2 regions of the Caballeronia sp. NCF2 genome follow, and region 1 is predicted to be linked to the other one. Evidence: riboswitches for the same ligand, from Rfam matches in the RefSeq annotation. Region 1 holds a riboswitch; the other holds the start of a gene.
What was found. A riboswitch is a leader RNA that binds a small molecule or an ion and turns the genes downstream of it on or off. The one in region 1 is predicted to bind thiamine pyrophosphate.
Positions count from the first base shown of each region.

Region 1 (10,777 bases):
CACGCGCTCGACGCGAGCCGCGCCGACCAGCGCATCTCGACGCTGTGCGTGGGCGCGTTGTGCGCCCTCAACATCGTGCTATTCATCCTGCTGTTTCGTAATCTCGGCATTCAGCTCGACAAGCAGGCGCGCGTGCAGAAGGCGCTCATCACGCAGCAGGAAGAGCTCGATCAGCTGGTGTTCGCGCGCACGCGTCAGCTCGAGGCGCTCGCGTGGCACTTGCAGTCCGTCAGCGAAAACGAGAAGACGGAGCTCGCGCGCGAACTGCACGACGAACTCGGCTCGATCCTCACCGCGAGCAAGATGGATGTCGCGTGGGTGCGCGGCAAGCTGAAGGACAGCGAGCCCGCGATGGCCGAAAAACTCGCGCGCGCGCTCGGCAATCTGGATCAGGGCATCGCGTTGAAGCGCCGCATCATCGAGGACATGCGCCCGACGGTGCTCGCCAACTTCGGTCTCGTCACGGCGCTGCGCTCGCTCGCCGATGAAGCCGCGCAGCGCAACGGCTGGAACGTCGAATTCGACCTGCCGGGCGAGGACGTGAAGCTCGGCGAGGCGATCGAAATCGCGCTTTTCCGCGTCGCGCAGGAGACGCTCACGAACGCGGCGAAGTACGCGCACGCGAGCCGTATCCGCGTGGCGCTGACGGTCGATGAAGCGAACGTGTCGCTCTCGATCACCGACGACGGCATCGGCATTCGGCCGCAGGATTTGAAGCGCACGCAGACGCATGGACTCGTCGGCATGCGGCAGCGCGTGTCGGCGCGCGGCGGACGCTTCGAGATCGAGCGCGCGACGCCGCGCGGCACGGCGATCAGCGTGTCGATGCCGCGCGAGCGCAGCGCCGATGCGCCGGTCGTCGCGGCATCCACGTAGGACGGCGCCGACACGAAATGCGGACGACGCCGACACCAGAATCGCATGCGTGCCTACATCCGCGAACGATGCGCTTTTTTATGATTGTTCACACCGGTAAGACAGGACGTCAGCCAGGCGCCCGTCGACCACACACGATGCGCGAACCGTTTTTCCTGTCACGCATTTCAACTCCAAGGGGAATACACATGACTCGACTCATCGCTCTACTCCTCATCGCCGGCAGCGCGGCTCTCGCAGGCTGCAACACCGTTTCGGGAGCCGGTCAGGACATCTCGAAGGGCGGCCAGGCCATCTCGAACTCCGCGGAGCAGCACAAGTAATTCACGAGGCGCGCCGCTTCGCTGCGGCGTTCCCGCTCAGGCGTTCCATAGCGTTGACGTAGTTCTCTCTCTTCCCGCCACCTTCGCGTGGCGGGATTTTTTTTGTCTTTGGAGCCGTTCGTGTGTCGTCCAGGCCGCTCGCGGCGTCCCACGGGTCACGCGTCATTCTCTGCACAATGACGCCGATGACCCAGATCCCCTTCGCTGCGATAGAGTTCGCTCATCTCGATGCCTTCCTGAGCGATGATGCCTGGCTTCAGACATCGGGATTCACAGCGCAAAGGGAGACACGAATGGCCAAAGTAAAAGTAGCCGGGTTCGGCGTTTCGCTCGATGGCTTCGCCGCGGGAACCGATCAGAGTCTGGAACATCCCCTCGGGCTGCGGGGCCCGGAGCTCTTTCAGTGGTTTTTCCCGACGCAGACGTTTCGGCGGATGCAGGGAAAAGACGACGGCGAAACCGGTGTCGATGACGACTTCGCCCGGCGCGCGATGGACGGATTCGGCGCGTTCATCCTCGGGCGCAACATGTTCGGGCCGATTCGCGGCGAATGGCCGGATGAACAATGGAAAGGATGGTGGGGTGAGGATCCGCCCTATCATGCGCCGACTTTCGTGCTGACCCATTACCCGCGTCCGCCGATTCGGATGCAAGGCGGGACGACGTTTCACTTCGTCTCGGACGGCATCGAGGTCGCGCTGCAAAAGGCACGCGAAGCGGCCGGCGCGAAGGACATCAAGATCGGCGGCGGAGCGGCCACGGTCAAGCAATACATTCAGGCCGGCCATGTGGATGAAATCCACCTCGCTTTCGCGCCGGTGGCGCTCGGGCAAGGGGAATCGCTCTTCGACGGTCTGGATTTGCGCGCTTTGGGATATCGGACGGTCGAGCACGTTCCGACGGAGCGGGCCACGCACATCGTCCTTGCGAAGTAGCTGCGCGCGATGCGAAAAAGCCCGGCCGATTCTTCCGGCCGGGCTGTGCGGTTCATGCCTTATTGCGTGTCGGGCAGTTCGAGCGCCGGCTGCTGCGTGTTGCCACCCTGCGCGACGAGCACGCGAATCTTCTCGGGCACGAGTTGCGTGGCTGCATTTCCCGAAGGCAGCGTCGTCACGAGCCAGTCCGCGTTGTTGACGAGATCGAACGACGCCGATTTATAGACCGGCGTCTTCGAGCCCGGCAGCGTCGCGATCAGTTGATACGTGCCGCCGGAGACGTAGATCGAGTCTTGCGTCGTCGCCGGTACGGCGTTCTTGTAGGCGACGCCCGCCATCGTCGGGCTGACGGTCGAGATGTTCGTGCCCGGCGCGACGAGATAGATGTCGAGGTTCGGCGCGTTCGTCGATGCGTTGAACGCGCGCACGCGTGCGCTGCTCGATAGCAGGCCCTTGTCGAACGGATCGTCGATCACCGCGATCGACGGCACGAAGCCCGCGTCCGGCAGCGCGATCACCGTGTATTCGTGCCCTTTCGCCGCGTTCGAGATGGTCGTGTCGGTCGCGAGTTGCGTCGTCGTGTTCACGGCGGCGTAGGAAAAGTTGTGCTGGCCCGTGTCGATGTTCGCGAAGTTCGTCACCGCCTTATAGGCGAGATTCGGCTGCAGGATCTTGCTGTTGTCGTAGAAGTCGACGTTCGGGCCGCTCGGGATCGCGTGGATGAAATGGACTTGCGGCTGAGTGACGCCGATTTCCTTGCCGACGTCATCGGAGCTTCCGCCGCAAGCGGAGAGCAAAGCGGCGACGGCGGCAAGCGCGGCAGCGGTGCGGATGAGCTTCATGGTTTCACCTTCCTTTGTTTTGATTTAATTTGATTTGATTTGATCGGCCACATCGTCATCCGGGTCCGGACGATTAGGCATCCGCAGGACTTTGCGCGCTCGCTCGCCGGGCCCGATTTGGGTTTCCCTCTTGCCATTTCGATCGATCAGATTTGCCGTCGAAGTGGCGCATGCGTTGAGCAATGAGCATGCCCCGAGACGGTGCGACGATGGCGTGTATCGGCCGCTGAGGCCCGTCCGGAAAGGGTTTCGGATTCGTTAGAGGAATTGCTCGGGATGCGCGAAGACCCCGCGCGGTGCTGCATCGATCAATGCAGCGTCGCCGCGTGACGAGAAGCGGTTTTTACAAGGATGGTGCGTTCAGAGAAGTCCCCGCCGCCGCTGATCAAACCAGAACGAAAGCCCAACGGAAAGCAGAATGACAACGGTCGCAATCACGGTCCATTGCGTGACGATTTCCCCGAGCAGCAGCGCGCCCAAACCAACCGCCACCACCGGATTCACATAAAGACAACTCGTCGCGACGATCGTGCTCGTATTGCGTATCAGAAAGTTATACGCGACATAAGCGGCCATCGAACCGATCACAACGAGATACAAAAACGAGAACCCCGCGCCGACGCCGACGCTCGCCAACCGCTCGCCCGATGCGAACGCGATCGCCGTCGCGATTAATCCGCCCAAACCGATCTGCAGCGCCGTCGACATCAGCAAATCGGAAGGCTGCGGCAGGCGCGTCGCCAGATGCGCGCCGCCCGCCCAGAAGATCGCGGCGCACAGAATCGCCAGCGTGCCGACCGTCGAACTCGGCGAGGGATCGCCGTGATTCAGCAGCACGATCCCGAGCAGACCCAGCGCCACCGCGAACCACTCGCCTTTCGCGACGCCGCGTCCGCTGAGCGCGGTGAAGATCGTCGCGAAAAGCGGCACCGTCGCGACCATCACGGCGGCCGTGCCGGTCCCCACGGTCCGCATGCCGTAAGCCATCATCCCGCTCGACAGACCTTCCAGCAACGTGCCGACGATCGCCGCGTTGCGCACTTCCCGCGCGCTGGGCCACACCGACTTGCGATGCACCGCGATCAAGAATAGCCCGATGCCCGCGAACAGATTGCGCAGCCCGCCGAGCATCAACGGCGGAAAAGATTCGAGCGCGAGATGGATGCCGAGATACGTCGATCCCCAAACGAGATAGACGACCGTCAGCGCAAGCGCGACCTGCCCTTTGAAAGAGCGCGGCGCGCGAAACGGAAAACGGTCAGGGAAGCTGAACGGCAGGCGCGGCGGAGGCAGAGCGGACATGCATCACTCCGCGGCGACGGCTGCGCGCCGGAGAAAAACGGGCAAAACCAGACAGAACGACATGGCGTAAAGCAAAGGGGAATGGCGCGAGGAAGGACCGCGCGACCTTCGGGAAAACCCGGAAATCCGCGGCGCCCGACATTATGCAGTAAGCGCTCGCATCCATCGGCTCATTTTCGGGATGGTTGCCAAGACGCCACGCCGCGGTGTAACGTGTCGGCTGCTAACGCGGGGGTCCTGCGTTGCACATCGCGGTTTCGTGCGGTTTCATCGGCGAAGCGCTTCGTGTGGCGTGGGTGAGAAATACCCTTTGAACCTGATCTGGATAATGCCAGCGCAGGGAAGCGTTCGGGTTCCATAGGCCGCAGTCCACGCCACTTCAACCGAACCCGTACCTTTCCATCTCGTTCCTCCCTGTTTAGCTCCTGAGTCACCACGAGCTACGACATCGCTCGTGCTGAAAAAAATCGTCCCTTAGGAGATCAAGCACATGAATGCCAACCCGAAGTTCCTCTCGGAAAACGCCGTCGTCGATGCCGCCGCCATCGCGCCGCTGCCGAACTCGCGCAAGGTCTATGTCGAAGGTTCGACGCCCGACATCCGCGTGCCGATGCGCGAGATCACGCAATCCGACACGCCCGACGGCTTCGGCGGCGAGAAGAATCCGCCCGTCTACGTGTACGACACGTCGGGCCCGTACACCGACCCCGACGCGCAGATCGACATTCGCAGCGGTCTTCCCGCGCTGCGCGGCGCGTGGATCGAAAAGCGCGGCGACACCGAGGAACTGAGCGGCCTGTCGAGCGAGTTCGGCCGCGAGCGCGCCGCCGATCCCAAAACGGCCGAACTGCGCTTTCCGGGTTTGCACCGTCATCCGCGCCGCGCGCTCGCCGGCAAGAACGTCTCGCAGATGCACTACGCGCGGCAAGGCATCATCACGCCGGAGATGGAGTACATCGCGATTCGCGAGAACCAGCGTCGCGCGGAGTATCTCGAAAGCCTGCGCACGAGCGGCCCCAACGGCGAAAAGCTCGCGAAGATGATGGGCCGCCAGCACGCCGGACAAGCCTTCGGCGCGGCGGCGTTCGGCAAGGACGCGGCGAAGGAAATCACGCCTGAATTCGTGCGCGAGGAAGTGGCGCGCGGCCGCGCGATCATCCCCGCGAACATCAATCACCCGGAAAGCGAGCCGATGATTATCGGCCGCAACTTCCTCGTGAAGATCAACGCGAACATCGGCAATTCGGCGGTCACGTCGTCGATCGGCGAGGAAGTCGACAAGATGACGTGGGCAATTCGCTGGGGCGGCGACACGGTCATGGATCTGTCGACCGGCAAGCACATCCACGAAACGCGCGAGTGGATCATCCGCAATTCGCCGGTGCCGATCGGCACGGTGCCAATCTATCAGGCGCTCGAAAAGGTGAACGGCAAGGCCGAAGACCTGACGTGGGAAATCTTCCGCGACACGCTCATCGAGCAGGCGGAGCAAGGCGTCGATTACTTCACGATTCACGCCGGCGTGCGCCTGCAATACGTGCCGCTGACCGCGAACCGCATGACGGGCATCGTGTCGCGCGGCGGCTCGATCATGGCGAAGTGGTGCCTCGCGCATCACAAGGAAAGCTTCATTTACGAGCACTTCGAAGACATCTGCGAAATCATGAAGCAATACGATGTCTCGTTCTCCCTCGGCGACGGCCTGCGCCCCGGCTCGATCTACGACGCCAATGACGAAGCCCAGCTCGGCGAACTGAAGACGCTCGGCGAACTGACGCAGATCGCGTGGAAGCACGACGTGCAGGTGATGATCGAAGGCCCCGGCCACGTTCCGATGCAGCTCATCAAGGAAAACATGGACCTGCAACTGGAATGGTGCGACGAAGCGCCCTTCTACACGCTCGGGCCGCTGACGACCGACATCGCGCCGGGTTACGACCACATCACGTCGGGCATCGGCGCTGCGATGATCGGCTGGTTCGGCACCGCGATGCTCTGCTACGTCACGCCCAAGGAACACCTGGGGCTGCCGAACAAGGACGACGTGAAGGAAGGCATCATCACGTACAAGCTCGCGGCGCACGCGGCCGATCTCGCGAAGGGTCATCCGGGCGCGCAGGTGCGGGACAACGCGCTGTCGAAGGCACGCTTCGAATTCCGCTGGGAAGACCAGTTCAATCTCGGTCTCGATCCGGACAAGGCGCGCGAATTCCACGACGAAACGCTGCCGAAGGATTCCGCGAAGGTCGCGCATTTCTGCTCGATGTGCGGCCCGCACTTCTGCTCGATGAAGATCACGCAGGACGTGCGCGATTTCGCGGCGAAGCAAGGTGTCAGCGAAAGCGAGGCGCTCGCCAAGGGCATGGAGACGAAGGCGATCGAGTTCGTGAAAAAGGGCTCGGAAATCTATCAGCCGACCTGAAGCTTCTGACTCGCTGACAACGGCCTGTCGCACAGCGCGTGCGGCAGGCCGTTTTTTATGTGTGCGCCGGGCGCAAAGCCTTGTCGGGCCTGAATGAGCGGTTCATCCGACGATTCGGGCATCTTTTCTGCTGGTTGAGTGCGTGAACCGGCGCAAATGCGGCCGAACCGCAGCCGATTCATCTCATCTTCGAATTGGAGAGTCGACATGAAAATCATCAAACAGATCGGCGCCGCTGCAATGATCGTTGGGTTTCTGGGAGGACTGACCGCTTGCGGCGACATGACCACGCGTCAACGGGATACGGCTATCGGCGCCGGCGTCGGTGCGGCGGGCGGCGCGGTGATCGGCGGCAGCGCGCTTTCGACGCTCGGCGGCGCGGCGGTCGGCGGGATTATCGGCAATCAGGTCGGGAAGTAGCGCGAACATCGTCTACGACGCAACGGACGCGTTTCGCCGCCATCAACGACCCGCTGTTTCATTTCTGTTACATAAAGGCGCGCCGCAATGCTTTTTCACATCACGCGGCGCGCCTCCCGGTTGTCGTTCGACTAAGCTGCTTCTTAAGGGGCCAATTTCATTCGATCCCACGTCCCGCAAGCCGTAACGCAAGGAGCAGTGCCATGATTTCCGCCCGCAGCATGTCCGGACCGGGGACGGCCGCCGCAGCGCTCGCCGCCGGGCTTCTTCTCGGCGGATGTTATTACCCTTACGGTTATCCGGCTTATCCAGCTTATCCGCCCGCGCCTGTCGTCGGCGCGACCTACACGCAGCGGGAATTTGCGTTGCCCGCGTCCGGCACGGCGGCCACGCCGACGTCATCCGCGACCTTGCCGCCACAGTACGAATACGCCGTCGGCTCGTCGTACTCCGACTACTACCGGACGTATCCCTATCCGTATTACCCGCCGTATGCGGCTTACCCGTACTACGGCTATCCGGCGTACTACGGCTACGGCTACGGTTATCCGGCGGTTTCGTTCAGCTTCGGCTACTGGGGCGGCAGCGGATGCTGCTGGGGACATGGCTATCGCGGCGGCTACCACGGTGGCGGATGGCACGGCGGCGGGTGGCATGGGGGCGGCGGCTGGCACGGCGGCGGCGGCAGTTGGCATGGCGGCGGAGGCGGCGGCCGCGGACACTGATCGCCGCGCCGCGATACGCCAGATGAGACAAAAAGCCGTTTGTCGCCTTGCCGCGTAACACTGCTGCAACATTTTCCTTTCGACACGGGCTCGCGCGCACGACGCGCTTCATCGTGCGCCGGCGCACTTTCCTTATCCGACAAGGCTTCGCCACTATTCGCCAGATGATTGGCACGGTTTTGGCTACATAGCTTCCCTGCATCGAGTCGCAACGGCGATAACCGTTGTTCCGCGCACGTTTCCGTATCGGGGGATCGGACATGATGGCCTTCGTGTTTTTCCTGCTGTGGATTTTCGCCTCGCTCGGCCTTCTGACCGTGTGGGTCTTCCGCCAGACGCCATCGGCCGGTCGCGACGAGAGCGCGCCGAGCGCCGTCGCCGAGGGCTGATCGCGCTCGTCCGTGCTTCTCCGTCCGCATCGATGACGCGCCCGCAAGCGGCGCGTCCCTTCACGTCCATTCACCTCTGCGCGCCACGCCGTGGCCGGAATGGACGGGCATTCACGCCTTGACGCATGCCCTTCGCGCCCTATTCTTAGTGTGCGCGTTATGCGGTTGCTTAAGCCGGCGACCGGACATCGAACTCCACGCGCATCGCGGCTTCGCGTTGGCGCCGCTTCGGTTCATGACAGAACGAAGGAGACCCGATGTTCCACCAGCTACTCACCCCGATCGCCAATTCCCTGTTCGCATCCTTCATCGTCGCCGCGCTGCCGATCATCCTCGTGCTCGTGCTGCTCGGCTGGGCGCGCCGTCCCGCGTGGCAGGCGTCGCTCGCGGGGCTGGTCCTTGCGCTCGTCATCGCCATCGCGGGCTGGCATTTTCCGGTCGGGCTCGCGCTCGATTCGGTCGCGGCCGGCGCCGTGTTCGCGCTGTGGCCGGTCATGTGGATCGTCTTCGCCGCGATCCTGCTCTACAACGTCGCGCAACGCTCGGGGCGCTTCGAAGCATTTCGCATGTGGATGGTCGATAACCTGCCGAACGACCGGCGCATCGTGCTCGTCGTGATCGGCTTCTCGTTCGGCGCGCTGCTCGAAGGGATTTCGGGCTTCGGCACGCCGATCGCGATCACGAGTTCGCTCTTGATCCTGCTCGGCTTCCCGACGCTCGAAGCGCTCACCTTCACGTTGATCTTCAACACGGCGCCGGTCGCGTTCGGCGCGCTCGGCGTGCCGATCACCGTGCTCGGCGCAGTCACGCACCTGCCCACCGATGCGCTCGCCAAAATGGTCGGTCGCCAGTTGCCGTTCTTCGCGCTCTTTCTGCCCTTCTATGTGATCGGTATCTACGCGGGCTTTCGCAACATGATGCGTATCTGGCCCGTGCTGCTCGTCTCGGGCGGCGTGTTCGCATTGACGCAGTTCGTGACGTCGAACTACATCAGCTATGCGCTCACCGACGTGCTTTCGTCGCTCGTCTCGCTGATCGTGACGATCGCGTTCCTGCGCGTGTGGAAGCCGGTCGCGGACGAGCGCTTCGCGGTGAACGTCGAGCGCGCCGGCGCGACGCGTTCGGCGATTCCGGGCGGCCAGGGCTGGGTGCCGTGGATCGTGGTCTCGGTGGTCGTGATCGTGTGGACGGTGCTCAAGATCTTCATGATCGGCGACGTGAAAATCGCGTGGCCGGGCCTCGACAAGGCGGTCTACATCACGCTCTACAAGCAGCCTTACGGCGCGATCTGGGACTTCCAGCCACTCGCGACGGGCACGGCGATCCTGGTCGCGTCGATCATCACCGCGTTGATGGTGAAGCTGCCCGCGCGCGAATACGTCGCGGCGATCGGCGATACGTGGGTGCAGACGCGCATCGCCATTCTGACGGTCGCGACGATCGTCGGCCTCGCGTATCTGATGAACTACTCGGGCATGAACTACACGCTCGGTCTGGGCGTGGCGTCGGTCGGGCCGTTCTTCCCGCTCGTGTCCGCGTTCCTCGGGTGGGTCGCGGTGTTCCTCTCCGGCAGCGACACGTCGGGCAACGCGCTCTTCGGCAATCTGCAGGTCGTCGCGGCGAACCAGCTCAACCTCAATCCGGTGCTGATGGCGGCGACCAATTCGTCGGGCGGCGTGATGGGCAAGATGATCTCGCCGCAAAACATCTCGACCGGCGTCGCGACCACCGAGCTCAAGGGCAAGGAAGGCCTCGTGTTCGCGCGCACGTTCAAGCATTCGATCTTGCTGACGATCCTGCTCGGCGTGCTCGTGTGGCTGCAGCAAAACGTGCTGACGTGGATGATCCCGCCGCATTGAGCTTTCGCGCTTCCCCTGTTTCTCCCGCTTCTTGCGCTTTCGTCCGGCGGACCATTTCTGAGACGAACGCGGTGCTAACATGCGCGGACTTTCGATGAGCCTTGCGAAGTCCGCCCGCCATGTCACCCGCCAATCTGCTGCAACTGATCGTCCTCGCCGCCCTGTGGGGCGCGTCGTTTCTCTTCATCCGCGTGGGCGTCGCCGAGTTCGGCGTCGCGCCGCTGATGGCCGTGCGCGTGGGCATCGGCGCCGTGTTCCTGATCGCGATGCTGCTTTCGCGGCGGCCGCTCGCCCAAACCGCCGCGACGCTGAAGAAACGCTGGCTTCAGTTGCTCGCCGTCGGCATTCTCAACTCGGCCGCGCCGTTTTGTCTCTTCGCGTATGCCGAATTGACGCTTTCGGCCGGGGCCACGTCCGTCATCAACGCGACGACGCCGCTGTTCGGCGCGCTCGTCGCTTTCCTGTGGCTCAAGGATCGCCTGACGACCGCGCGCACGATCGGCATGGCGATCGGCTTCGCGGGCGTGCTCGTGCTGGTGTGGAACCAGATCGCGCCGGAGCACGCCGGGCAAGCCGCCGCGCTGCCGGTGCAAGGCATGCTCGCGGCGGCGGCGGCGCTGGCGGCGTCGGCGCTTTACGGCGTCGCGGGCAACTTCGCGAAAAAGTATCTGATGGACGTCGACG
Region 1 is NZ_JALQDN010000007.1:29,280-40,056, reverse strand. It holds gene NCS02_RS05120 (sensor histidine kinase) at 1-876, shown strand, start outside; gene NCS02_RS05115 (entericidin A/B family lipoprotein) at 1,065-1,199, shown strand; gene NCS02_RS05110 (dihydrofolate reductase family protein) at 1,493-2,134, shown strand; gene NCS02_RS05105 (DUF4397 domain-containing protein) at 2,194-2,976, opposite strand; gene NCS02_RS05100 (EamA family transporter) at 3,337-4,278, opposite strand; TPP riboswitch at 4,499-4,639, shown strand; gene thiC (phosphomethylpyrimidine synthase ThiC) at 4,769-6,700, shown strand; gene NCS02_RS05090 (hypothetical protein) at 6,688-6,909, opposite strand; gene NCS02_RS05085 (YMGG-like glycine zipper-containing protein) at 6,941-7,120, shown strand; gene NCS02_RS05080 (hypothetical protein) at 7,324-7,845, shown strand; gene NCS02_RS36275 (hypothetical protein) at 8,106-8,234, shown strand; gene NCS02_RS05075 (L-lactate permease) at 8,492-10,093, shown strand; gene NCS02_RS05070 (DMT family transporter) at 10,213-10,777, shown strand, end outside.

Region 2 (10,777 bases), on a different contig from region 1:
GATTTCGAGGCGCCCGAATCCGCCGCCTTGTTGTAGAGGAACTGGCCGATCAGGTTTTCGAGCACCACGGCCGATTGCGTCATCGTGATGGTGTCGCCGTTCTTGAGCATCTGATCGTCGCCGCCCGGCTCGAGGCCGATGTATTGCTCGCCGAGCAAGCCGGAAGTCAGGATCTTCGCGGACGAATCCTTCGGAAACTGATACTGCTTGTCGATATCGATCGTGACCACGGCCTGATACGTGTTCGCATCGAAGCCGATGCTGCCGACGCGCCCGACCGTCACGCCCGCGCTCTTCACGGGCGCGCGCGCCTTCAGTCCGCCGATGTTGTCGAACTTCAGTTTCACCGCGTAGGTTTGCTGGAACGACAGGGAGCTCATGTTGCCCGCCTTCAGCGCGAGAAAGAGCAGCGCCACGAAACCGAGCACCACGAAGAGGCCGACCCAAAAGTCGAGAGCAGTCTTTTTCATCGTCTTCCCAAAGAGAATCTTTTCGCAGATGGCGCGTGACGGTCTGTGCCCTTCACAACGCCTGCGCCTCGTGCGGCGCCTGCGCTTGGTTCATTAGCTGAACATCAGTGCGGTGAGCAGGAAATCGAGCCCGAGCACGGCGAGCGACGCATATACGACCGTTTTCGTCGTCGCGCGCGACACGCCTTCGGGCGTTGGCCGTGCTTCGTATCCCTGGAACAACGCGATGAACGTCACCGCGAAGCCGAACACGATGCTCTTGATGACGCCGTTCCCGACATCGCGCCACACGTCCACGCCGCCTTGCATCTGCGACCAGAACGCGCCCGGATCGACGCCGATCAGCATCACGCCGACGACGTAGCCGCCGATGATGCCGACCGCGCTGAAAATGGCCGCCAGCACCGGCATGGCGACGATGCCCGCCCACATGCGCGGCGCGACGACCACCTTGAGCGGATCGACCGCCATCATTTCCATTGCGGTGAGTTGCTCGCCGGCTTTCATCAAGCCGATTTCGGCGGTCAGCGACGTGCCCGCGCGCCCCGCGAACAGTAGCGCCGTGACGACCGGCCCGAGCTCGCGCACGAGCGAGAGCGCCACCAGAAGCCCGAGCGCCTGTTCCGAACCGTAGCGGCTCAGCGTGTAATAGCCCTGCAAGCCGAGCACGAAGCCGACGAACAAACCCGACACCGCGATGATGACGAGCGAATAATTGCCGACGAAGTGGATCTGTTTCGTGACGAGGCGCGGGCGGCGCAACAGCGGAAAAAATTCGACCACGAGGCGCAGGAACATGCGCGTTGCGTAGCCTGCGGTGCCGAAACCGTCGAGCACCCAGCGTCCGAGCGCGCTGATCATGCCTGCCCTCCGATGCCGAAATCTGCGGCGAGCGGCGTGCTCGCATAGTGGAACTTGAATGGGCCGTCGGGCGTGCCGTCGATGAACTGGCGCACGGTCGGATCCTGCGATGCGCGCAGTTGCGCCGGCGTGCCTTCGGCGTGAATGCCGCCGTTCGCGATGAAATACACGTAGTCCGCGATCGCGAAGGATTCCGGTACGTCGTGCGTAACGAGAATGGACGTTGCGCCGAGCGCGTCGTTGATCGTGCGGATGAGCTGCGCCGTGATGCCGAGCGAAATGGGATCGAGGCCGGCGAACGGCTCGTCGTACATCATCAACTGGGGATCGAGCGCGATTGCGCGGGCGAGCGCCACGCGGCGCGCCATGCCGCCCGAAATCTCCGACGGCGCGAGATCGCGCGCGCCGCGCAGGCCGACCGCGTTCAGCTTCATCAGCACGAGATCGCGGATCAGCGCTTCCGGAAGGTCCGTGTGTTCGCGCAGCGGGAACGCGACGTTCTCGAACACCGTCTGGTCGGTGAACAACGCGCCGAACTGGAACAGCATGCCCATCTTCCGGCGCAGCGCGTACAGACCGTCGCGCGTCTGGGCGCCGACGTCCTGTCCGTCGAACATGACTTTGCCGCGACTCGCCTTCACGAGACCGCCGACCAGACGCAAGGTCGTGGTTTTGCCGCAGCCTGAGCCGCCCATGACCGCGACCACCTGCCCACGCGTGAATCGCATGTTCAGGTTCGACAGGACGAGCCGGTCGCCGTAGCCGAAGTCGACGTCGCGTAGCTCTAGCAGAGTCTCGGAGAAAGCAGGCACTGGGTAAGAGATTCCGTTGGCGCAAGAGGCCGAATTATAGGGCCTGCGCGCAATCGGTGCTTTGCCTAGGCGTGTATCCCCTTGCTTTTGGGACTTTTCACCGTTGACCTGCGAACATTTTTTGCAGTGACAAAACCGCCGCGGCTGTGTCCGGTGCCTCGGTGACCGCGCGCACGACCGCCGCGCTGAGCACGCCGGTTTCCAGCACGCCCGGCATCGCCTTGGCGTCGATTCCACCAATGGCGACAAGCGGCACCCGCCCCGACAGCAGTTGCACGTAGCGCGACAGGCGCGCCAACCCTTGCGGCTTGGTCGGCATGACTTTCGTCGTGGTCGGGAAGACGGCGCCGAGCGCAAGGTAGCTCGGCTTGAAGTGCAGCGCGCGCAACATCTCGTAATAGCCGTGCGTCGACAGACCGAGCCGCACGCCGGCTTTCGCGATGGCGCTCAGGTCGGCCGTCTGCACGTCTTCCTGTCCGAGGTGCACGCCGTACGCGCCCGCCGCAATCGCCTCGCGCCAATGATCGTTGATGAAAACCTGTGCGTCATGCCGACGTCCCGCCTCGACCGAGCGCGAGATTTCGCGCTGCAAGTCGGCGGCGTCGGCGGTTTTGCGGCGCAGTTGCGTCGTGCGGACGCCGAGATCGAGCACGCGCTCGACCCAGTCGGCGCTCGGCAGCACCGGATACAGGCCGAGCCGATCGGGGCACGCCGGGAATCCGCCTTCGGGCGCGGCGGGCAGATCGGCGACGCGCGGAAACGTCGCGAAATCGACGGGCCACGCGTCGTCCTTGTTCTCATCGCCCGCGCGCCAGGCGAGCGCGAGCGTCAGCGCGTCGTGCGGCTCGAAATTGCAGTCGAGGAAGGCGGCGAGCGCGGAAAGCCAATCATCCGACCATTCGCCTTCGAGCGCGAAACGCTCGTCGCCACGACGCAGCGTGACGCGATCGCCATGCGCTTCGAGGATTGCCGCGGCGCCGTTCGCGGCCACATCGTGCGGCTCGTTGAACACGATGATGTCGCTCGCCTGCGGCGATTCCGGCGCGGTCAGGCAGATGCGCCAGCGCGTTTCCGCCGCGGGCCATTCGCCGAGACGCGCGCGAATCCGCTCGGCGACTTCAGTCAGCTCGTCCGCCGGCGGCCAGAACACTTCACGATTCAACAAGCTCATGCCGCGCCTCCGTCCTGATGCCAGAACGGCATGCCGACGACCGGCGTGCTCGCCTGCGCGCTGTCGCGCTCGGCCATGGGGCCCGCGAGGAACGCGGTGCGCCCCGCTTCGACGCCGAGCGCGAACGCGCGCGCCATCTGCGGCGGGAAGGTTGCCTGCGAGACGGCCGTGTTGAGCAGCACGCCATCGAAGCCCCATTCCATCACCTGACACGCATGCGACGGCACGCCGAGACCGGCATCGACGATCAGCGGCACATCCGGCAGACGCTCGCGCAAGGTGCGCAGCCCGTATGGATTCGTCACGCCCTTGCCCGTGCCGATGGGCGCGCCCCACGGCATCAGCGCTTCGCAGCCGGCATCGAGCAGACGCCGGCCGATGACGAGATCTTCCGTGCAGTAAGGCAGCACCTTGAAGCCATCGCGGATCAGCTTGGCCGCCGCTTCGACGAGGCCGATCGGATCGGGCTGCAGCGTGTAGTCGTCGCCGATCAATTCCAGTTTGATCCACGGCGTCTCGAACACTTCGCGCGCCATGTGCGCGGTCGTCAGCACCTCGTCGACGCTCTGGCAGCCCGCCGTGTTCGGCAAAAGCGCGACGCCGTGGCGCTTGAGCACATCGAAGAAGCCGGCTTCCCCGGTCTCCGACTGACGGCGCAGCGCGACCGTGACCATGCCCGGCCGAGCGGCGTCGATGGAGTCGGAAAGCGATTGCAGCGACGGATAACGCGACGTGCCGAGCAGCACGCGGCTCGGAAACGTCTCGCCGTAGAGCGTGAGGACGTCGGCGGTGGAAATGGTCATGGTTCGATCCTTCGGTTCGGAGTTCAGCCGCCCGCGACGGGCGACACGACGTCGAGCTTGTCGCCGGCGACGAGCGTTTTCGTGGCGTGTTCGCCGCGCGCGACGAACTGGCCGTTCAGCGCGACCGCGAACGGCGGTTTCGCGCCGAACGCGGCGAGCGCGTCGGTGACGGTGGTGGCGTCGGGCAAATCGAAGACGCGCTGATTGATGTGGATGTTCATGGTTGTTTCCTGATGACTAGAGCGCTGGCGCAACCGCGAACTCGCCGTGCAGCAGTTCGGGCCAGCGCGCGGCGCTGCGGAAATCGGAGAAGGCCTCGGCATCGGCGATATCGCCGGAAGCGAGCGCGTCGGCGAGACGGCACGCGGCATCCGCGACTTCGGGCGCGATCATGAAGCCGTGCCGGTACAAGCCGTTCACGCGCAAGGTCCGCGCCCCGTCCCAGACGATCGCCGGCCGGTGATCCGGCAAGGTCGGCCGGCAATGCGAGTTCAGTTCGAGGATGCGCGCCTCGCCGAAACCCGGATGCACCGCGAACGCGGCGCTCAGCAGCTCGAGCGCCGAACGTACGCTCACGGGCGACATGTCCTCGCCCTCGACTTCCGTCGCGCCGATCACGTAGAGATCGTTCTCCTTCGGCGCGATGTAGAGCGGATAGCGCGGATGCAAGAGCCGCACCGGCCGCGTCAGCCCGATGCCCGGCGCGTGCACGCGCGCGACTTCGCCGCGAATGCCGCGCAGCGCGGGCCACGCGGGCTTCCCGCCGAGGCCGCGGCAATCGATGATCCAGCGCGCGTCGGGCATCGCATCGACGGCGGTGTTCCAGTGCGTACGCACGCCGCGCGCGGCAAGTCCGGCGGCGAGCGCGCCAAGCGCCTGACGGTTGTCGAGTTGGCCTTCGTTCGGCAGCAGCCAGCCCTGCGCGAAGCGCGTTCCGAGCGCCGGCTCGGCTTGCGCGACTTGCGCGCCCGCGAGCTTGACGAAGCCGCCGTCGAGCAGATCGGCGGGCGAATTGGCCTTGAGACGGCGTTCGAAGAGCGGCGCTTCGGCGCGATCCGCGCCGTGCCAGACGACGAGCGTGCCGTTGCGCTGAAAGAAAACCGGCTCGGGCAATTGCGCGATGAGTTCAGGCCAGCGTTCGAGCGATGCCGCCCCCAGCCCGACGACGAGCGGCTCCGCGCTCGCCGCTTCCGCGAGCGGCGCGAGCATGGCGGCGGCGACCCACGCGGCCGACTGTGTGCCGGCGGCGTCGCCGCGTTCGTAAAGCGCGACGTCGTGGCCCGCGCCCGCGAGTTGCCAGGCGACGAGCCGTCCGACGAGCCCGCCGCCGACGACGGCGAAATCCGGCCGGCGCGCGGCGCCCTGATCGATTCTGTTCATCAATTCGATGTCTCCATACGCGTAACGCTGCGCTGCACGATGGAGACGAAAGACGCGATCCCGATCGTGCTGGCGCGGCGCCACATCACGAGGACGAAATCAGCGGGAGAGACCGGCTCGGCAGCGCATGAAGCGCGCCGGGCGCGAAGAAAGGACTGGAAGAGACTGGAGGAATGGCGCGAGGCTCGCGCGGTCTCCGGAAACTTCCCTCGCCGGTATTACCCGGATCGGGTGCAAAGGGTCTCTCTCAGCCTCGCCGCGCTGCCGACCGTTCCGGCCGCCGATGCACGCGAAGCACCCCTGTTTCGTCGAGGGTCATTAAAACATGAAAGGCGAAGGCGCTGCAAACCGGGATTCCCCGCCTTTTATCGTGCGCGGCGGCACTCTGGCACAATGCCGCGAACATGGTTCGCAGGACGATCGCCCGAAATTAAGTGAGCGTTAAGCGAACCCCGGAACAATCTGCGGAGCCGGAAAACGCCGCGCGCGGCCCGGCCGCGGACGTAACAATCGGGCGCCACGAGGCGCATCAGCAGGAAGCTCATGACCAACACCCATACCGAAAGCACGCAGCAGAAGGCCGACGAAGTCTCGGCGTGGAGCCTCATCAAGCCCTACTGGGTGTCGGAGGAGCGCGGCTTCGCGTGGGGCCTTCTCGTCGCGATCATCGCGATCAACATGACCGTTGTGTGGATCAACGTCCGGCTCAACAGCTGGAACGCCGACTTCTACAACGCGCTGCAGAACAAGAACGTCAAGGACTTTCCGCATCTGCTGCTGATCTTCACGGGCCTCGCGTTCGCGTACATCCTGCTCGCGGTGTACGGTCGATATCTGCGGCAGATGCTCGCGTTTCGCTGGCGTCAATGGCTCACCAACCGCTTTCTGGAACAATGGCTCGGTGACAAGGCGTTCTACCGCATCGAGCGCGACCGCCTCGCCGACAACCCCGACCAGCGTATTTCCGACGACCTGCAATCCTTCGCCACCACCACGCTTTCGCTCTCGCTCGATCTGCTTTCGACGCTCGTCACGCTCGTCACTTTCATCACGATTCTCTGGACCATCGCGGGCGCGCTGACCTTCTCGCTCGGCGGCACGCCGATCACGATTCCGGGCTATATGGTCTGGGCCGCCGCGCTCTACGCGATTCTCGGCTCGCTGATCATCCAGAAGGTCGGGCATCCGCTCGTGTCGATCAACTATCAGCAGCAGAAGGTCGAGGCCGATTTCCGTTTCGGCCTGATCCGCGTGCGCGAGAACGCCGAACAGATTGCGTTTTATGACGGCATCGCGACCGAAACGGCGAACGCAAAGACCATCTTCCAGCGCATTCGCGACAACTGGTGGTTGATCATGAAGTACACGAAGCGCATGACCTTCGTGCTGTCGTTCTACGGGCAGATCGCGATCATTTTCCCGATCATGGTCGCCGCGCCGCGCTACTTCGCGGGCGCGTTTTCGTTCGGCGTGCTGATGCAGATTTCATCGGCGTTCGGCACGGTCAGCGATTCGTTTTCGTGGTTCATCAACAGTTATTCGACGTTGGTCGAATGGCGCGCGACCGTGAATCGTCTGCGCGAATTCAAGCGCGTGATGCGCTCGACGCATATCCGCGAAGAAACGTCGCCGGCGACGGAGCGCGGCGGCATCAACCTGCACTACACGAGCACGCCGTCGCTCACGACGAACGGGCTCATGCTCGCGCTGCCCAACGGCACGCCGCTTTCGCGCGTGGCGAACGTGTCGATCGAGCCGGGTTCGCGCTGGCTGGTCGTCGGTCCATCGGGCTCGGGCAAGAGCACGTTGATGCGCGCGCTCGCGGGTCTTTGGCCGTTCGGCGACGGCACGATCGACGCGCCCGTCGACGCGAAGATGATGTTCGTCCCGCAGATGAGTTATCTGCCGATCGGCACGTTGCGCGCGGCGCTTTCGTATCCGTCGGCGGGCGGAACGTTCAGTGATGAAGAGTCGCGCGACGCGCTGCGTCTGTGCAATCTCGAGGCGTATGCGGATCGGCTGGAGGAAAGCGCGCATTGGGCGCGGAGTCTGTCGCCGGGCGAGCAGCAACGGCTTGCTGCCGCGCGCGTGCTGTTGCACAAGCCGGACTTCGTGTTCCTCGACGAAGCCACGAGCGCGCTCGACGCCGAGAACGAGATGCATATCTACAACATGCTGGTCGAGCGGCTTCCGAAGGCGGCGATTGTGAGCGTGGCGCATCGCGAGTCGGTCGCGATGTTCCATGATTACAAGATCGAGATCGAGAGGGCGATGGCGGAGGTTTGACCCGTCCGCGCTCAAAAGCAAAAGGCCACGCGATTGCGTGGCCTTTTTGCATGAAGCGTCGAGCGACGCTTACCGCGGCAACTCGCTCGATCCCATCAGATACGCATCCACCGATCGTGCGCACTGACGTCCTTCGCGAATCGCCCAGACGACCAGCGACTGCCCGCGACGCATATCGCCGGCGGTGAAGACTTTATCGACCGACGTGTAATACGCCTTGTCGCCTTCGGTCGCGGCGCGCACGTTGCCGCGCGCATCCTTCTCGACGCCGAACGCATCCAGCACCGGCGACACCGGCTGCGTGAAGCCCATCGCGAGCAGCACGAGATCGGCCTTCATCTCGAACTCGGAACCCGGCACTTCCTGCATCTTGCCGCCCTTCCACTCGACGCGCACGGCGATCAGCTTCTCGACCTTGCCGTTCTTGCCTTCGAAGCGCTTCGTCGCAACCGACCAGTCGCGCTCGCAACCTTCTTCATGCGACGACGACGTACGCAGCTTGATCGGCCAGTACGGCCACACGAGCGGCTTGTTCTCTTCCTCGGGCGGCTGCGCGAGCAGTTCGAACTGCGTCACGCTCTTCGCGCCATGACGATTCGACGTGCCCACGCAATCCGAACCCGTATCGCCGCCGCCGATCACGACGACATGCTTGCCCTTCGCGAGCAGTTGATCCGGCAGCTTGTCGCCCGCGTTGACCTTGTTCTGCTGCGGCAGGAATTCCATCGCGTAGTAGATGCCTTCGAGCTCGCGCCCCGGCACCGGCAGATCGCGCGGCGTTTCCGAGCCGCCCGCGATCACGACCGCGTCGAACTGTTCCTTCAGCTCGTCGGGCGTGATGGTTTCCTTCGCCGTATTCGCGATGTATTCCGGCAGCGCATCCTTGCCGATGAACACGTTCGTGCGGAACGACACGCCTTCCGCCTCCATCTGACGCATGCGGCGATCGATCAGCCACTTCTCCAGCTTGAAATCGGGGATGCCGTAACGCAGCAGACCGCCGATGCGATCGTTCTTCTCGAACACGACGACTTCATGGCCCGCGCGTCCGAGTTGCTGCGCGGCCGCGAGACCCGCGGGCCCCGAACCGACGACGGCGACCTTCTTGCCCGTCTTGTGCTTCGGCGGTTGCGGCACGACCCAGCCTTCGGCGAAAGCCTTGTCGATGATCGCGTGCTCGATCGACTTGATGCCGACCGGATCGTCGTTGATGCCCAATGTGCACGCCGCTTCGCACGGCGCCGGGCAGATGCGGCCCGTGAATTCCGGGAAGTTGTTGGTCGAATGCAGCACGTTGATCGCGCTCTTCCAGTCCTGCTGGAACACGAGATCGTTGAAGTCCGGAATGATGTTGTTGACCGGGCAGCCGTTGTTGCAGAACGGAATGCCGCAGTCCATGCAGCGCGCGCCTTGAACCTTCGCGTCTTCATCGGTCAGCGCGGCGACGAATTCCTTGTAATGCTTGACGCGGGTAAGCGGAGCTTCGTACGCCTCGTGGCGGCGTTCGAACTCGAGAAAACCGGTTGCCTTGCCCATTTCTTTCTCTGTATTTGGTGAGGATCGCGGGCGCTCCCGGAGCGCGCGTCTGTCTGATTGAACGAGGCTTAAGCCGCGACCGCTTCCTTGCCCTTCTTCGCGCCCATTTCGGTGAGCGCGCGACGGTACTCGGTCGGGAACACCTTGACGAACTGACGGCGAGCCGAATCCCAGTTTTCCAGCAGCGACTTCGCGCGCGGCGAGCCGGTGAACTGGAAGTGACGCTCGATCAGCCCCTTGAGCAGCGCTTCGTCGGTCTTGCCGGCGTGCCACAGCGTGCGATCCACCGTGCGCTCCTGTTCGGCCTGCTGCAGCACCGGATCGAGCGCGACCATCGACTTGTTGCACTTGCCGGCGAACGCGCCTTCCGGGTCGTACACGAACGCGATGCCGCCCGACATGCCCGCCGCGAAGTTGCGGCCCGTCTCGCCGAGCACGACCACCGTGCCGCCCGTCATGTATTCGCAGCCGTGATCGCCCGTGCCTTCGACGACCGCCGTCGCACCCGAGTTGCGCACGCAGAAGCGCTCGCCCGCGACGCCGCGGAAATACGATTCGCCTTCGATCGCGCCGTACATCACCGTGTTGCCGCAGATGATGTTTTCCTCGGACTTGCCGCGGAAGTCGTTGGTCGGGCGAATGATGATGCGCCCGCCCGACAGGCCCTTGCCGACGTAGTCGTTGCCGTCGCCGACGAGATCCAGCGTCACGCCCTTCGCGAGGAACGCGCCAAAGCTCTGGCCCGCCGTGCCCTTCAACTGGATGTGAATCGAGTCGTCGGGCAGGCCGTCGTGACCGTGCGTCTTCGCGATGAGGCCGGACAGCATCGCGCCGACCGTGCGATTCACGTTGCGCACCGGCTGGATGAACGACACATGCTCGCCCTTCTCGATCGCCGCCTTCGACTTCTCGATCAGCACGTGATCGAGCGCCTTGTCGAGACCGTGATCCTGCACGTCGACGTGCTTGCGCGCGACGTCTTCGCCCACCGGCACCTGATAGAAGATGCGCGAGAAGTCGAGGCCCTTAGCCTTCCAGTGCTCGATGCCCTTCTTCATGTCGAGCAGATCGACGCGGCCGATCAGGTCGTCGAACTTGCGGATACCGAACTGCGCCATGATTTCGCGCACTTCTTCCGCAACGAAGAAGAAGAAGTTGACGACGTGTTCCGGCTGGCCCGAGAACTTCGCGCGCAGCACCGGGTCCTGCGTCGCGACGCCGACCGGGCACGTGTTCAGATGGCACTTGCGCATCATGATGCAGCCTTCGACGACGAGCGGCGCCGTCGCGAAGCCGAATTCGTCCGCGCCGAGCAGCGCGCCGATCACGACGTCGCGGCCGGTTTTCATCTGACCGTCGGCCTGCACGCGAATGCGCCCGCGCAGACGGTTCAGCACCAGCGTCTGCTGCGTTTCGGCGAGGCCGAGTTCCCACGGCGTGCCAGCGTGCTTGAGCGAC
Region 2 is NZ_JALQDN010000030.1:22,575-33,351, forward strand. It holds gene mlaD (outer membrane lipid asymmetry maintenance protein MlaD) at 1-470, opposite strand, end outside; gene mlaE (lipid asymmetry maintenance ABC transporter permease subunit MlaE) at 564-1,331, opposite strand; gene NCS02_RS12740 (ABC transporter ATP-binding protein) at 1,328-2,143, opposite strand; gene thiE (thiamine phosphate synthase) at 2,241-3,314, opposite strand; gene NCS02_RS12750 (thiazole synthase) at 3,311-4,117, opposite strand; gene thiS (sulfur carrier protein ThiS) at 4,141-4,338, opposite strand; gene NCS02_RS12760 (FAD-dependent oxidoreductase) at 4,355-5,497, opposite strand; TPP riboswitch at 5,685-5,809, opposite strand; gene NCS02_RS12765 (ABC transporter ATP-binding protein/permease) at 6,041-7,783, shown strand; gene NCS02_RS12770 (glutamate synthase subunit beta) at 7,853-9,319, opposite strand; gene NCS02_RS12775 (glutamate synthase-related protein) at 9,388-10,777, opposite strand, start outside.
Region 2: linked by a shared signal. The riboswitch ahead of NCS02_RS12760 (FAD-dependent oxidoreductase) and the one ahead of thiC (phosphomethylpyrimidine synthase ThiC) in region 1 are both predicted to bind thiamine pyrophosphate.